2 regions of the Candidatus Syntrophocurvum alkaliphilum genome follow, and region 2 is predicted to be linked to the other one. Evidence: riboswitches for the same ligand, from Rfam matches in the RefSeq annotation. Region 2 holds a riboswitch; the other holds the start of a gene.
The links. Region 2 has a riboswitch for thiamine pyrophosphate ahead of thiS (sulfur carrier protein ThiS). Riboswitches for the same ligand answer to the same signal wherever they lie in the genome.
Positions count from the first base shown of each region.

Region 1 (8,594 bases), 320 kb from region 2:
TAGCCGAATTAGTGAAAATTGAACCTCGTTCAATAGGGGTGGGGCAATATCAACATGATATTGTAGCTAAAAAGCTAAATGAAAACCTATCTAAAGTTGTAGAATCAGTAGTTAATTATGTAGGTGTTGAATTAAATACAGCGTCTCCTTCGCTATTAACTTATGTATCTGGTATTAATTCAACTGTTGCTAAAAATATAGTTAATTACCGTGAAAAGGAAGGAAAGTTTAAATTTAGAAAAGACTTACTAAAAGTAGCTAAACTAGGGCCTAAGGCTTATGAGCAATGTGCAGGTTTCTTAAGAATTGATAGTGCTAAAAATCCCTTGGATAATACAGCAATTCACCCTGAATCATATGATTTAACTCATAAACTACTAGATTATATTAATTCAGATATAACTCAATTAGGGAGTAATTCCCTTAAGCAAAAACTAAATAAACTTAATGTAAAAGAAGTAGCTGAAAAATTAGAAGCAGGTGTGCCAACATTAACGGATATCATTGAAAACTTACAACGTCCGGGAAGAGACCCTCGTGATGAGCTGCCTAAACCTATTTTCAGGACAGATGTATTAACTATTGAAGATTTAAAACCCGGTATGATTTTAAAAGGAACAGTGGCTAATGTTGTAGACTTTGGTGCTTTTGTTGATATAGGTGTTAAACAAAGTGGTTTAGTACATATATCAGAGATGTCTAATAAATTTATAAAACACCCACTTGAAGTTGTAACTGTTGGCGATATAGTTGATATAGCAGTTATATCTGTAGATTTAAAAAATGAAAGAATAGCTTTATCAATGAAAAATGTTTAACGAGTCAAAGGGGACGGTTCCTTTTGACTCGCCCTTTTTTCACAATTTAACATAATGTTTTGATACTTATACCATATTTTTTTCCGATACTGTTAGTGGAGGCACTCAAATAAAAATTGAAAGGAGTGTTTGTTATTAGCAAACTAAAAAAAATAATACCCATTACATTAATATTAACACTATTAATGTCAACTGTAGCATTTGCTGCCACTGACAGCAACAAAAACGAAAACAGAGGAGACTTTTCAAAAGAACGTACAAAAATTAGTGAACGGGTTAAGTTTGAAGGTGAGCGTTCAGGTTTACAAACTCAAGCCACTGAGGAAATAAGAGAAAAGTGTGATGAGTTAAAAGCTAAGCTAAGTAGTGGAGAAATAACAAGAGAACAATTTTGTGAAGAAATGAAAGAGATTAATCCAAATAGGATGAAATCTAATCAAGACAGATGGCAGAATAAAAAAGGAGATGTTCCAGAAGATTTTAAGGATAAATTAGGCGAACTAAGAACTAAACTACAAGATGGTGAGGTAAATCAGGAGCAGTTTAGAGAAAATATAAAGCAGCTAAGACAATAAAAGATTAAATTAAGAGTGCCTCCATTTAGATTTTGCTGGCATTTGCACTAAAACGTGCTTAGAAGGATTTTATGCACGTTTTTTTGTTATACTTAATATTAGGGAGCTGTTTTTTTATGTCAATTAAAATTAATTTGGTTGAAGATGATACAAATTTAAATTTAATTTTAACTTCTTATTTAGAAAAAGAGGGCTGGGATGTTACATCCTTTTTTACGGGAGAGGCAGCCAAAAAAGCAATTACTCCTTCTCCTGATTTATGGATATTAGATATAATGCTTCCTGATATTGATGGGTATGAGCTTATTAAAGAAATTAAAAAAACTTCACAAAACTTACCAGTAATTTTTATTTCAGCTAGAGATGCAGATATTGATAGAGTTGTAGGGTTAGAATTAGGTAGTGATGATTATTTATCTAAACCTTTTCTTCCTAGAGAACTTGTAATAAGAACTAAAAAACTAATTGAGCGTGTTTACCAAAATAAACAAACTATTTTAAGTATATTTCCTTATACAGTTAATGAAATAACTAGAACAGTTTTAAAAGATGACAAAGAAATAGAATTGACCTCAAAAGAGTTTGACCTAGTATTATATTTTGCTAAAAATATTGGAGCAGCTTTATCAAGGGAACAAATACTAAATTATATCTGGGAGGATAACTATATTGGAACTGACCGTGTGGTAGATGACCTTATTAGGAGATTGCGTAAAAAAATGCCAGAGTTAAGGATAGAAACTATTTACGGATATGGTTATCGGATGGTGAAATCTTGAAAAACCTACCATTATCATATCAAATTTGGTTAGTTATAGCAGGAATAGCAGTAGCTATTTCAATTTTTTTAGCTGTTTTGTTGCCTTGGACTTTACGTGATTTTTTCACTACAGAAATCTATGAAACTATAGAAAGTGCTCAATCTTTAATATTACGTGATTTTACAGAAAGTGAACTAACTGATGACATAGTTAACTTTGGTCATATACCTAACAGACAAAGACAACACTTCCAAGATATTCGTACAGTTAATCACTTTTTGGTATTAAAACAAGATAGTAACGTGAGTACTTCTCATCGTCTTCCTGCTGAATTAATTGAAATAATAAAAATAGATATAAGAGAACAGGACCAAACCAGTGAACGATATAGTGCTCAAATAGATGAAAGAAAAATGTTTTATGTTATAACAAAACGTGAAGCAGAAAATCAAGAAATATTTTTAGTTTCATATATGTGGGATACTTACCGAGAAGATTTAGTTACAACACTATTTAATAGATTAGTTTTTCTGGTGGCTATAGTATTTTTACTTAGTTGGATACTATCTTTTGGACTAGCTAGGTATTTATCTAAACCTTTAGAAAGGCTAGAAAAAAAGGTGCAAAAGCTAGCAAATAGGGATTGGCAAGGGAATATACAATTAAATCGCAAAGATGAAATTGGTCGTGTAGGTGACTCTGTAGAAATGCTAAGAAATCAATTGATTAAGCAAGATGAAACCCAACAAACATTTTTACAAAATATATCCCATGAACTAAAAACTCCAGTAATGATTATTCGTAGTTATACTCAAGCAATTAAAGATGGCATTTATCCTAAGGGTGAGCTAGAACCAACGATAGAAGTAATTGAAGAAGAAGCAAAACGCCTAGAAAAGCGAATTCATAACCTTTTGTATTTAACAAAACTAGACTATTTAGCGACACATAATCTTTCATATGAGGTGTTTTCATTAAATAAATTAATTAGTGATATAGTAGAAAGATTTTATTGGCAGCGAAAAGAAATAATTTGGTCTTTGGACTTAGTTTCACTGAAAATTAAGGGTGATAAAGAACAGTGGACAGTTGTACTAGAAAACTTATTAGAGAACCAAATTCGCTATGCAAAAAATGAAATAAAAATATCTATAAAATCTTTAGATGATAAAGTTATATTACACCTTTGGAATGATGGTCCTCAAATTGAGCAGGAAGTTTTGGAAGGATTATTTGACAAGTATAACAAAGGATTTAAAGGCGAATTTGGTTTAGGCTTAACAATTGTGTATCAAATAATTAAACTTCATAATGCCAAAATATGGGCTCAAAATGAAAGTGAAGGAGCATCTTTTTATATCGAGATACCACTTATTAATGAGTAATAACTAAGATTCATTACTTTTGTTTTCATTTGCAGCTAGATTTAAAACTCCTTCATTTCTCAACTCTCTTACAGCTGCCTTTATGGCAAGTTTTATTACAAAATATAGCACTATTATTGGTACTACAAGAAATGCTAAGTATATAAAAACTATTAAAATTTCAAATCCACCCATATTTTATAACCTCCTGTGTCAAAAATAAGATGACAGTCATTTTATTAAGAACGTATCATGATTAGCATCATTTTAAAAGGTTTTAAGGCATCTAATGCATGTGGTTCATCAGCAGGCATTATTAACATTTCACCTTGTTTGACAGTATATTTTTCGCCAGATACAGTTATTTCTGCTTCACCGTCAAGAATATAAACCATAGCATCAAAGGGAGCTGTATGCTCACTTAACCCTTGGCCTTTTGCGAAAGCAAATACAGTTACTGTTCCTGTTTTCTTTCCTATAACGGTTTTACTTACAACAGTACCTTCTTGATATTCAACCATATCACCAACATTAATGTTTTGATTTAATAAACTCATAGATACACCTCCAAATATAATAAGTTTAGTATATGTAAAATATAATTATAACTATACTCAAAGCTTACTATATATTAAAGTAACCACCCCCAAGTTATACATATATTAAAACATAAGTTTGCATATATTACCATATAGAAAAGACCTGACTGCAATTAAATATTTGAGTCAGGTCTTTGTAGTATAGTTTTTAATTTTTACACCTGTCTACTTGACAGTGGGCTATTCATTAAGCCCAACCTTTTTAAAATACAAATTAAGCTGCTTTTCTTTTAGCCATAGCTTGATCTGGAGCTTTAGGTTGTTTTGTAAAGAATGTTAGTATTGTAGCGGTTGCACATAACACTGAAGCGATTAAAAATGCATGTTGAAATGGTACTGCTGTACCAATTATTGGTCCAACTATAGCTGCTGAACCATAAGCTAGAAACATTATTCCGTAGTTAGTGCCAAGATTTTGTGTTCCATAATAATCTGCTGTTAGTGATGGGAATAGTGCTAAGAAACCACCAAAACAGAATCCAATTAAGGAACATAGTATTAAGAATGTTGCAAATGTCATTGTTATATAGCTCATTAAGAACATTGCTGCAGTTGCTAATATGTACATTATGATTAGTGAGGTGATTCTTCCTAATACATCTGATAAAGTGCCCCATATTATTCTGCCGGTAGCATTAAAAATAGCTATAATCATTACGGCAGTACTAGCAGTAGCTGCTGTAAGTCCAACAAGATTTACTCCGATATCTGCTGCAAGTCCAATTACCATTAAACCAGCTAGACATCCAAATAAATACATAACCCACATTAAATAAAACTGTGGTGTGCTTAACATTTGCCCAGTAGAAAAATCTGTTTGATTAGTTCCACTAGTTGTTTCAGGTGGTGTCCATCCTTCTGGTACATATCCATCAGGAGGAACTTTTAAAAATTGAGCACCTATACTAACAGCAATTAGATAAATAATTCCTAAATACACAAATGTTTGAGAAACTCCGGAACTTGCTAGAAATACATTGATTAGAGGAGTAAATATTAATGCACCTGCTCCAAAGCCTGCAACTGCGATGCCACTTATAAGTCCACGTTTGTCAGGGAACCATTTTACACATGTTGCAAGTGGACATACATATGCGGTACCAACACCTGCACCACCAATTAGTCCATAGCATAAATAAAGTTGCCAAAGCGAAGTTGCCTGACTTGCTAAAATTACTCCGAGTCCTAGTAATACCCCACCAGCAGTAGCTACCCATCTAGGTCCAATTTTATCTTGGACTCTTCCAGCTATAATGGTAAAAACTGACATCGTAGCTATGGTTATTGAGAAAGTTAATACTACACCTGATGCTTCCCACCCGTGAAGTTCAATTAATGGTGCATTAAATAGACTCCAAGAATAAACAGCACCTAAACACAGCTGAATTAAAACCGCTCCGAAAACTACTATCCAGCGATTAGTTGCTTTTTCTTCCTGCAAAAGCTTTTAACCTCCCTTCTATTCAATTTTATTAAAAGAGAATACAATATCCTCCTTCCTACAATGTTTAATTATTTACTATAATATATTCGTTCTATATAAAAAAAATCCTTTTAATCTGTGAAAAATTTTGCAAAATATTAATTTATGTTAAAATATTATTTGATTATAACATATAAATTATAAAAAGCTAGGGGAGCTTTATTAAACCGAAGCTGAGAAAGAAGTGGAAACTTCTGACCCTAATACCTGAACTGGGTAATTCCAGCGTAGGGAAGCAAAATCTGTTATTAAGTGAACAGCTTTGCTTGTTCACTTAATGTTTTTTGGGGCATTATACCAATTAATAAATGGTATAGAAAATTAATATATAAACTAATGCTAAAACATGAAAGAGAGGATATAAAAATAATGAAATGCGTACTCACAATTGCGGGCTCTGATTCATGTGCAGGTGCTGGTATACAAGCTGACCTTAAAACAATTTCTGCTTTGGGGGCTTATGGTCTTACTGTTATAACTGCAGTTACTGCACAAAACACCAAAGGAGTAATTAAAGTTCAAGAAATAAATCCAGATATAGTCGAAGCACAGCTCGAAGCACTATTTTCAGACATTAATATTGATGTTGTGAAAATTGGTATGTTAAGTAGTAAAGTTTTAATAGAAAAAGTAGCATCTTATTTAAAAGCAAAGAGTTATAATAATAATCTGCCTATAATACTTGACCCAGTAATGGTAGCAAAAAGTGGTGATCGATTATTGCATGTAGAAGCAATAGAGGCATTAAAAAATAAACTTTTTCCTATTTCTAAGATTATTACACCAAATATTCCTGAAGCTGAAACCTTATTAAATACTAGGATAAACAATATAAATGATATGGATGCTGCGTGTTTGAAATTATTAGATTATGGGTGTGAATGGGCTATTGTTAAAGGCGGTCACTTAGATGGAGAACCTGTTGATGTTGTAGGTAATAATAATAAAACTTACCATATTTCATCAAAAAGAATTAATACAAATAATAGTCATGGTACAGGCTGTTCCTTTTCTTCAGCAATAGCAGTTAATCTGGCTAATAATTTAGATGTAATTGATTCTGTAACTAAGGCTAAAAAATATATTAGTACAAGTCTTAAGACTGGATTTCCTATTGGTAAAGGAGTAGGTATATTAGATCATTTTTGCTTAAGTACAATTAGAAAGGGTGAGCTACAATGATAGAACAATGTGCAAATATATGGGGAAAAGTGAAAAGTCAAAACCCGTTAGTACACTGTATTACTAATTATGTAACGGTAAACGATGTTGCTAATACAATATTAGCTTCTGGTGCATCTCCCGCCATGGTAGAACATCCTGCAGAAGCATTTGATTTTGCAAATATAGCAGGTTCATTATACCTGAATCTAGGAACTTTAACAGGTGAACAAGAAGAAGCAATGATAGAAGCAGTAAAAGGAGCAAATTATAAAAGCGTACCACTAATTATAGACCCTGTTGCTTGTGGAGTTATTCCCCGTAAAGTGGAGGTTATTAATAAAATCAGTGCTAATGGGAAAATATCAGTAATTAAAGGGAATGCCGCTGAAATTAAAAGCTTAGCAGGAGTTGAGGCACAGGCAAAAGGTGTTGATTCATTAGATACGGGTGAAGATCTTGATGAGGTTTGTAAGGAATTGGCTATAAAAAAAGGGATAGTGGTAGCAGCTACAGGTCCAATAGATGTAATAGCAGATGACAAAAAAATGGCTTATATAAGTAATGGTACAAACCTTTTTGGGACAATAACTGGTGCAGGTTGCATGGTAGGTGGTCTTGTTGCAGCTTGCATTGCAGTAAATCCTGATGATGTATTTATAGCAACTGCAACTGCAATATGTGCATTTAATATTGCTGGAGAAAGAGCAATTAAGATAGCAGGAAGAAACCCAGGAACGTTTAGAGTAATATTTTATGACCTGCTATACAATTTAAAATCCAATGATATTATGCGGGAGGCACAAATAAAATGGGTTTAGATTATTCAATATACTTAGTGACTGATAGTGACTTAATAAAAGGAAATGATATTATAACTGCGGTTTTACAGGCTGTAAAAGGAGGAGCTTCTTTAGTCCAACTCAGAGAAAAAGATGCTTCAAGTCGCGAATTTTATAATATAGCAACAGAGCTAAAACGTCACCTAAGTGATTTGCAAGTACCTTTAATAATAAATGATAGGCTTGATATAGCTTTAGCAGTAGATGCTGATGGTTTACACATAGGACAAGATGACCTACCTTTAACAGTAGCTAGAAAAATTCTAGGGGAAAATAAAGTTATTGGCTTATCAGCAAATACTATAGAACAAGCTATAGAAGGCGAAAAACAAGGCGCAACATATTTAGGTGTTGGTCCAGTTTATTATACCGATACTAAAAAAGATACAAAGGAAGTAATTGGCCCTGAATCCTTAAGTAAGTTTAAAACTGCAGTAAATATTCCTGTTGTTGGAATAGGTGGAATTAATCATGATAACATAAGCGCTGTTAAAAAGAGTGGTATAGATGGTGTAGCAGTAGTATCTGCTATATTAGCACAAGATGATATTAATATTGCAGCACAAAGGATGAAGCAACTGTGGATAGAAAGTTAATTTTCTTTGTAGACTTTGATGGCACAATATCAAGTGAAGATATTTGCTATACAATGGTTAAAACCTATGCTCGTGATGGCTGGGAGGAGCTTAATGAGTTATGGGAAAAAGGAGTTTTGTCTACTGTAGGGGTAGCCCAAAAAACTCTTGAATTAATGGACATTGAACTTAACGAGTTAGAAAAATTTTTTAACACATTAAATATAGATCCTACTTTTCCACCATTTGTTAAATGGGCAAATATTAATAACTTTCCTATATATATTTTAAGTGATGGTTATGATAACTACATTAAGCTAATTCTAAACAAGAATAAATTAAATATTCCCTATTATGCTAATCATTTATATGAAGATAATGGCCTAAAAATAAAAGCTCCTTATTTAAATAAGGAA
Region 1 is NZ_CP046457.1:92,258-100,851, forward strand. It holds gene SYNTR_RS00390 (Tex family protein) at 1-818, shown strand, start outside; gene SYNTR_RS00395 (hypothetical protein) at 944-1,393, shown strand; gene SYNTR_RS00400 (response regulator transcription factor) at 1,510-2,172, shown strand; gene SYNTR_RS00405 (sensor histidine kinase) at 2,169-3,539, shown strand; gene SYNTR_RS00410 (hypothetical protein) at 3,543-3,713, opposite strand; gene SYNTR_RS00415 (cupin domain-containing protein) at 3,758-4,075, opposite strand; gene SYNTR_RS00420 (L-lactate MFS transporter) at 4,332-5,558, opposite strand; TPP riboswitch at 5,741-5,851, shown strand; gene thiD (bifunctional hydroxymethylpyrimidine kinase/phosphomethylpyrimidine kinase) at 5,853-6,782, shown strand; gene thiM (hydroxyethylthiazole kinase) at 6,779-7,582, shown strand; gene thiE (thiamine phosphate synthase) at 7,573-8,199, shown strand; gene SYNTR_RS00440 (MtnX-like HAD-IB family phosphatase) at 8,184-8,594, shown strand, end outside.
Region 1: linked by a shared signal. The riboswitch ahead of thiD (bifunctional hydroxymethylpyrimidine kinase/phosphomethylpyrimidine kinase) and the one ahead of thiS (sulfur carrier protein ThiS) in region 2 are both predicted to bind thiamine pyrophosphate.

Region 2 (8,594 bases):
TTAGTAAGAAAATATTCTCTAGGAATGAAACAACGATTAGGAATTGCAAGAGCAATTCAACATAATCCTGAATTTTTGATCTTAGATGAGCCTACTAATGGATTGGATCCCATTGGAATAAAAGAGATGCGAAAAATGATTAAAAACTTATCCCAAGAAAGAGATATTACCATTTTTATGTCTAGTCACATTCTTAGTGAGATAGAACAAATAGCTAATCGTGTAGGAATAATTCATGAAGGGATATTGTTAAAACAAATTGATCTACAACAGTTACATGATAATAGTGATAAATATTTACAAATTAAAACTTCAGAATTATCTCAAGCAATATTGATATTGGAAAAAGAACTTAGTATTTTAGATTATAAGGTAATGGAGAATAGTGAATTAAGAATATATAATTTAGACTACTCTCCAGCAACGATTAATAAAGTGCTTGTTAAGAATAACATAGAGGTAACAAAGTTAGTAATGAAAGAAGATAACTTAGAAGAATATTTTATTCGCTTAACAGGTGGTGGTCCAATTGGTTAATTTATTATATACAGAAATTTTGAAGCTAAAGCGTTCTTATATGATAATTATTACAGTAGCTGGTGCCAGTGTTGTTCCAGTTATTAACTTTTTAATTTTTAACGCAATTCGAAAAACAAATATGGATGTTGGAGTTGAAGTTAATTTTATAATATATGCAGAACAGACAATCTTTTTTATTACTTTGCTTGTTGGAGTTTTACTATATGGATTGCTTGCAACTTATACTTTTAGCAGAGAATATGAAGATGATACGTTGAAAAACTTACTGACTGTTCCTGTAGGCAGAACAAAGCTACTTTTAAGTAAGTATTTATTAATACTATTTTGGATAATGCTGTTGACTATACTTGCCTTGGTATTATGTTTGTTACTTAGTTTAATTGGAGGTTTTGGAGCTCTTAGTTTAGAAAACATTTTATATGCATTTAATATATACATTCTTTCAGGATTTTTTATGTTTTTACTAGTAATGCCTATAGTTTTTATAACTAAAGTTTTTAAAAGTTATGTGGCATCCATAGCTTTTGCTATAGTTATAGTGATAGTTAGCTTGGTTTTATCTAACTCAGAATACTTAGGATTATATCCTTGGTCTGCCCCTATAAGAATACTAAATCCATTAGTAGAGGTTTCCGCTTATCCTCTTTGGTATTCCTGGGCAAGTATATTATTAACTGGTTTTATAAGTGTTTTTATTACTATTATCTACTTTAATAAGCAGGATATACAATAAAAAAAGCGAGGTTTAATATCCTCGCTTTTAAAAAGGTTTCTATCTTTTTTCTATTTCATAAACTCTATTATCAAACATGTAAAAATCAATTATATCATTGCTTTCTAAATGTCTAAGACGTATAATTTCATTATTTGAATGAACATAACAGTTATTAACTAGGTTATAGAATGAGTAACTACCATCTTTATATACAAATATTCTAGTATTATTTTCATTTGTAGTTTCAAATCTGGCAGTATGTTTATGCATAATATAATAATTTTGAGATCCATCGATGTTTTCTTCAACTTTTACTCTATCTCCGTAAACTAAATAGCTTAATCTATCAGATTCGCTGTTACCATCAATGATTTTACTATCAGAACTAAAGTCAAATGTTCTATTATCTCCATCATATGTTCTTATGGTTAATGTTTGATTATTACTATTTATGTTAGTTACTTTACCGTGAACAATTGGCATTACTTCTATCTTGGTTAAACGATTTCCTAAGTAGGTAGCTCTAATCATATCTTCTACTCTAAAATCTTCTATTTGTGGTGAGGAAACTCCAGGTATATATACATCAAATCTATCACTTAAATAAAAGTTTCTTGTATTACCATCATCGTCTTCAACTCGTAAACGTTCACTACTTTCATATATCCTGTTTACCTCATATATAAGCTCAGTTTCAACATTTATTTCTTTAACAGTTTCATCACTATCGAGCCTTAGTTCAACGTAATCATTTCTATCTATATCTCTAACCCTTGGTCTTGAGATGTCACGTATATTAACATCTACATCACGTGAAATAATATAGGTAGAAGAGTCACCGTTATCGCTAATAGATATTAACCTGCGATCAGGGTTAACAGAAGCTACAGTACCTTCAATAGTATTTCTAGTTTCTATAAATATTACTTTATCATCTAATAGTTCTAGTTCAACTTTCATATCTCTTTCTATATAAGATAAGTCGTAACGTGTACGATCATCTATTGAAAACTCAGCTAATTCACTTACCTCATATGTTTTAGTATTATCATCTTCTGTTCTAATAACTATCACATAGTTACTAGTGTCTATAGCCATTACACTTCCCTTAACATTTTCTTCAACACCTCTGTTAGTAACATTTAACTCTACTACATTACCATCTTCAATTCTTAAATCTACTTCATCATTAACAGATATGCTACTTAAAGATGAAGAACTAGTTCCAGGAATATTTACTTCTACATCATTTGATACTGTTAAGGTATGGATATCTTCATTATCTTCAACTACAATTAAGTTATTTTCACTTGATACTACAATAATCTTGCCTGAAATAGTCATTTCTTGTTGTGCTTTTAATAGTTCAATTTCTAATAAATCTGTTCCCTCAGTAGCTACTCTAACCTCATCACCAGTTTGCAAATCTTCTATACTAGGAAATCTCACATTTTCAATATTTATTTCTGTTTTATCTGAAAAAACATAAGTTACAAAGTTATTGTTGGCATCTCTTAGAATTAATAAGTTTTGACTTGGCTCTATATCATAGATTACACCATGGTTAGAAAAACTTACATTGTCATCACTAACAGTAACTGAAATAACCCTATTATCTGAACTTAGCTCCAGCTCTACTATGCTACCAGGAACAACTTGGGAAAACTCAAATTGTTGACCACTTTGATTAACAAATACTGCTGAAGAGTCTAATGTTTTGGTATATATTTTCTCATTTGAATCCTTTATTACAATTACATTTTCATCATGTATTACATGTATAACTGTACCTTTAACTGAGGTTGAGGACACATCTTTATCAATTAAATCTATTAACTTAACTGTATTTCCATCAGTAAGCACATTAATAGTGTTATTTGTTCTTAAATTATCTATTGTACATACTTTATCATCTTGATCGAAAACCCAAGGGTCAGAATCTATACTAAAAGTATGTATTCTTCCATCAGCAGAAATGCTGACTCTAGAGTTATTAATACTTAAAATCCTACCTTCGGCAATAGAATTACTTAAGTCTAAATATTGTTCACTTCTACTTAGCAAAGCTACACTTTGAGCTCTTGTAACGAGTTGATTAGGCTTGAAGGTATTATCAGGGTAGCCAGAAATAAGTGAATACTCTACACCAGCATTTATATAACCCCTAGCCCAACTAGGTATTGCTCCAGCATCTGAAAAGTCTGGTGTTTTGTCCATTAATAACCGCGCTTCATCATCTTTATCAATCATACGTACCATTAGTTGTGTCATCCAGGCTCTTGTTGCAATAGCTGTAGAGCTAAATCTATTTTCTGTAGGTATAATTATTTCTTGATCAATAGCAAATAATATTTCTCTTTTAAAGTTTTCTTCTGCCCACTCTGGTACATCAAAAGGAATAGACTTATTTGTATCTATCAAAGCAAGTTGGTCTTCAACTTCCATATTTCTTACAGCCATTAAAAGGGCTTCAAGTTGTGTTACCGCTTTATCTGGATTAAAACTTCCATCATCATATCCGGTTACAACACCTCGTAAATCCATTTTTACAACATCACTAAAAGCCCAATGAGTATCGTTTACATCTGTATACGGACTATTAGTAGAGGCCAAGCTTTTTTCTAGGGGAAAAGAAAAAAAGATAGTAAAACAAAAGAAAAAAATTAAAATTACTGAAGAAAATTTTTTATATCGCATATTCACTTTCATATCTCTCCTTATTTGATATATCCACAGTGGTGGTTGTATTCAATAGATTCTCTATTTCGACAATCTAGCAAAATATTCCTGCTAAGTCCGCTAAATATTTAAAAATAATAGTAAAAACCTAGGCATTCTTTATACTAATTTAAATTAACAGAAAGAAATACTTTATTATTGCACAAACTAGAGAAAGTCTTTTTTTAAATTTAAAACTAGGAGTAATAACAGTTATGAAAAAAGATAAGCTTGGTGTAGTTTTTTATTTTTCAGTAGCAGTTATATCACTATTTGTGCTTTGGGGAATACTTTTACCAGAAAGTTTAGCTGATAGAACAGAGCAAATATTAAATTATATAATTGATACATTTGGTTGGTTTTATCTTTTTGCTACATTTATTTTTGTTTTATTTGTTATTTTTTTAGGTTTTGGGCCATATGGACAAATAAAGCTAGGCAAAGACGAAGATGAACCAGAATATAATTTCTATACATGGCTGGGTATGTTATTCTCTGCAGGAATGGGAATAGGGTTGGTTTTCTGGGGTGTAGCTGAACCTGTTATGCACTACCTTACACCACCTGAAGGTATAACACCTGAAACCACAGAGGCTGCTGAAATAGCACTGCGCTACTCGTTTTTCCACTGGGGACTTCACCCTTGGGCTATTTATGCTATCGTTGCATTAACTCTTGCATATTATCGGTTTCGCAAGGAAGAAGCAGGACTAATAAGTACGGCATTTAGGCCATTACTAGGTGATAAAGTAAATGGTCCCATAGGTAAAGCTATAGATAGCCTTGCAGTTATAGCAACAGTTTTTGGTGTAGCAACCTCATTAGGATTAGGGGCACTACAAATAAGCGGTGGCTTCTCATACCTTTTAGGCACACCCAATATAATTACAGTACAGATAATAATTATATTTATAGTTACTATTTTATATATGATATCTGCATCAACAGGTTTAAATAGAGGAATTAGATATTTAAGCAATGTCAACCTAACTGTAGCAGGTGTATTACTTTTATTCGTGTTACTAGCAGGACCTACATTATTTATCATTGAAAACTTTACTGCAACAATAGGGCGATACCTAGGAAACTTTATACCTATGAGCTTTCGCTTAACTCCTTTTGCGGATGGTGAATGGATAGGTTCTTGGACTTTGTTCTACTGGGCTTGGTGGATAGCATGGGCACCATTCGTAGGCACTTTTATTGCTAGAGTTTCCAAGGGAAGAACAATTAGGGAATTTGTTCTAGGTGTTCTTTTCGTTCCCTCTACCTTAGGAGCTTTATGGTTTGCTACTTTTGGTGGAGCTGCATTTTACTTAGAAAAGTTTCAGGGTGTAGCTATCTCTACAGCTGTAGATAATGATATAACCTCAGCTTTATTTATAACTTTAGAACAATTTCCGTTTGGGCTTGTCCTTATGGTATTAGCAATTCTTTTAATAATAACTTTTTTTGTAACTTCTGCAGACTCAGCTACTTTTGTATTAGGAATTTTGTCTACTCAGGGAGTGCTAAATCCTAGTAAAAGAATTAAGTATGTGTGGGGGATTCTTCAATCAGGTATAGCAATTGCACTTCTTTGGAGTGGAGGTTTAGAAGGATTACAAACAGCATCAATAATTGCGGCCCTACCCTTTGCTATTATCATGCTGGGGATGATTGTGTCTATAAACAAGGAATTAAAGGAAGAGTTACACAGACAAAAAGAAAAAGAAAAACGAAAGATAAAAAAATTAGAAAGAATGATGGAACAACACCTAAAAGATAAGGATGATGGGAGGTAGAAAATAAAATATCTTTACAAAGTATTATTTTTAGATTATAAATATAGTAATAAAAAAAATAGCTAGGGGTGCCACACTGGCTGAGAAGGTTTTTCCTAACCCTTGAACCTGATGTAGTTAATACTACCGTAGGGAAGCATATAAGATTTTAATGAATTTTAACAGCTACCTATCGGTAAGCTGTTTTTTTAATTTTGTTAAGTAGTATTTGGTAATTAAACGCTGATTAACGCTGATAATTATTTAATTATTTGGTTTTATATAACTGTAACATGGAAAAATAAATATACATCAAGGGGAGCTTATAGGGATAGGCTGAGAAAGAGATGTTATCTCTGACCCTTATACCTGATTTGGATAATGCCAACGTAGGGATTGATATTTTTTAAATACAAATCTCTATAGATTTGTATTTTTATTTTAAGGCAAAGGAGGACTTAATGTTGATAGTTAATGGTAAGGAAATGAAGTTTGAAAAAGATATTACTGTAAATGAGCTTTTGCAAAAGCTAGACCTTAATCCAGATAAGGTGGTTGTAGAAGTTAATTTAGATATTGTTTCAAAAGATAGATATGATGAACATATTTTATCTGATAGTGATTCTGTAGAGATAGTTGCCTTTGTAGGGGGCGGTTAAATGAAAATAATGTTGAATGAAAAGAGCCACTTCGTTTCATCGGGAACAACAGCATTTCAACTAAGAGATGAAGTAAAGCCTGATGCAGATATAGTTGTTTTTAATGGTTTTATAGTAAAGGAAGATTATCCTTTAAAAGATGGAGATAAAATAACCCTTATAAAAAGAGGAGAAATTCCTTCACAAGAAGAGATGGAATCCTTACTAGTAGCCCGTCATACTCCGGGAGTACACGAAAGTGTGAAAAAAGCATTTGTAGGTATAGCTGGTTTAGGGGGGTTAGGTTCAAATGTAGCTGTTTCATTAGCCAGACTTGGTATAGGGAGGTTACTACTAATTGATTTTGACATAGTAGAACCTAGCAATCTTAATAGGCAACAATATTTTATTAACCATATTGGAATGCCTAAAACTGAAGCATTAAAGGAATTGATAGCACAGATTAATCCTTTTGTAGAGGTGGAAACTAAAGATGCTTACTTAGATAGTACAAACATTAAAGAGGTATTTAGTGATGTAGATATTATTGTAGAAGCCTTTGATAATCCACAAAGCAAAGCAGAGCTAGTTAATATAGTTTTGCAAAGTTTGCCTAACAAACCAATTGTAGCAGCATCGGGTATGGCAGGCTATTTTTCCAATAATTTAATTACTACCAAAAAAATTAGGGAAAATTTTTATTTAGTAGGAGATGATACTTCTGAAGCTAAACCCGGTAGTGGTCTAATGGCACCACGTGTAGGGATAGCTGCTAATCATCAGGCTAATATGGTTTTGCGACTAATATTGGGTGAAAAAGATATTTAACATAGGAGTGATTATATGGATCCATTAATGATAGGTGGTACTGCTCTAAATAGCAGGTTGTTAATAGGTACAGGTAAATATGCTAATGATGCAGTCATGCCTGAGGTTATAAAGAAAAGTGGAACAGAGGTAGTAACAGTTGCTCTAAGAAGAGTAGACATGGAGTCAAAACAGGACAATATTATTGAACATATACCAGAGGAATGCATATTACTCCCTAATACCTCAGGAGCAAGAAATGCAGAAGAAGCTGTGCGCATAGCACGTTTAGCACGAGCTATGGGCTGTGGTGATTGGGTGAAGATTGAGGTTATTTCTGATAATAAGTACTTGCTTCCAGATAACTACGAAACCACAAAAGCTACAGAAATACTAGCTAAAGAAGGGTTTGTGGTACTACCTTATATGAGCCCAGATTTGAAGGCAGCTCAAAGAATGGCAGATGCAGGAGCAGCCGCAGTTATGCCGTTAGGAGCACCGATTGGCAGTAATCGAGGAATTAGGACTAAGGAATTAGTGCAAATAATGATAGATGAAATAGATTTACCTATTATTGTAGATGCAGGTATTGGTAAGCCATCTGAAGCGGCTGAGGCCATGGAAATGGGAGCCGCTGCAGTTTTAGTTAATACAGCTATTGCTACAGCACAAGACCCAGTAAATATGGGAGAGGCGTTTGCACTAGCAGTAAAGGCTGGTAGAATGGCGTATTTAGCTAAAACAGGACCAGAAAAAGTTTATGCAAGTGCATCATCACCATTAACAGGTTTTTTACATGAAGGGGATTTATAATGAGTTTTTACGAGTATTATTCGAACTATAAAAACATAGAGCATGAGGCTTTTTTTAAAAACCTTACAGAAGCAGATATTTTAAGAACTATTAGTAAGAGTAAGATAAGTGAACTAGAGTTTTTAGCACTATTGTCACCTTTAGCAGCTAACTACTTAGAAGATATGGCTAGAAGAGCCCATCAGGCATCATTACAACACTTTGGGAAAACTGTTTTGCTATATACGCCAATGTATTTAGCTAATCATTGTACAAACCATTGCTCTTATTGCACTTTTAGTGTTGCTAATAACATAAGTAGACATAAACTTTCGTTGGAAGAAATAGATAAAGAAGCTAAAACTATATCTGCTACTGGGCTAAAACACATTCTTGTTTTAACAGGTGAATCTAGAAAGGATACTCCTGTTTCATATATTACTGAAGCTGTAAAAATATTAAAAAAATACTTTGACTCTATTTCTATAGAAATTTATCCACTAACAGAAGAAGAATACAAACAGCTAATAGATGCCGGGGTAGACGGGTTAACTATATACCAAGAAGTATATAATGAAAAAATCTATGACCAGGTACATATTTCCGGTCCTAAAAAAGACT
Region 2 is NZ_CP046457.1:2,134,063-2,142,656, forward strand. It holds gene SYNTR_RS10305 (ABC transporter ATP-binding protein) at 1-537, shown strand, start outside; gene SYNTR_RS10310 (ABC transporter permease) at 530-1,273, shown strand; gene SYNTR_RS10315 (S-layer homology domain-containing protein) at 1,313-3,952, opposite strand; gene SYNTR_RS10320 (glycine betaine uptake BCCT transporter) at 4,189-5,757, shown strand; TPP riboswitch at 5,812-5,909, shown strand; TPP riboswitch at 6,042-6,150, shown strand; gene thiS (sulfur carrier protein ThiS) at 6,198-6,395, shown strand; gene thiF (sulfur carrier protein ThiS adenylyltransferase ThiF) at 6,396-7,202, shown strand; gene SYNTR_RS10335 (thiazole synthase) at 7,218-7,994, shown strand; gene thiH (2-iminoacetate synthase ThiH) at 7,994-8,594, shown strand, end outside.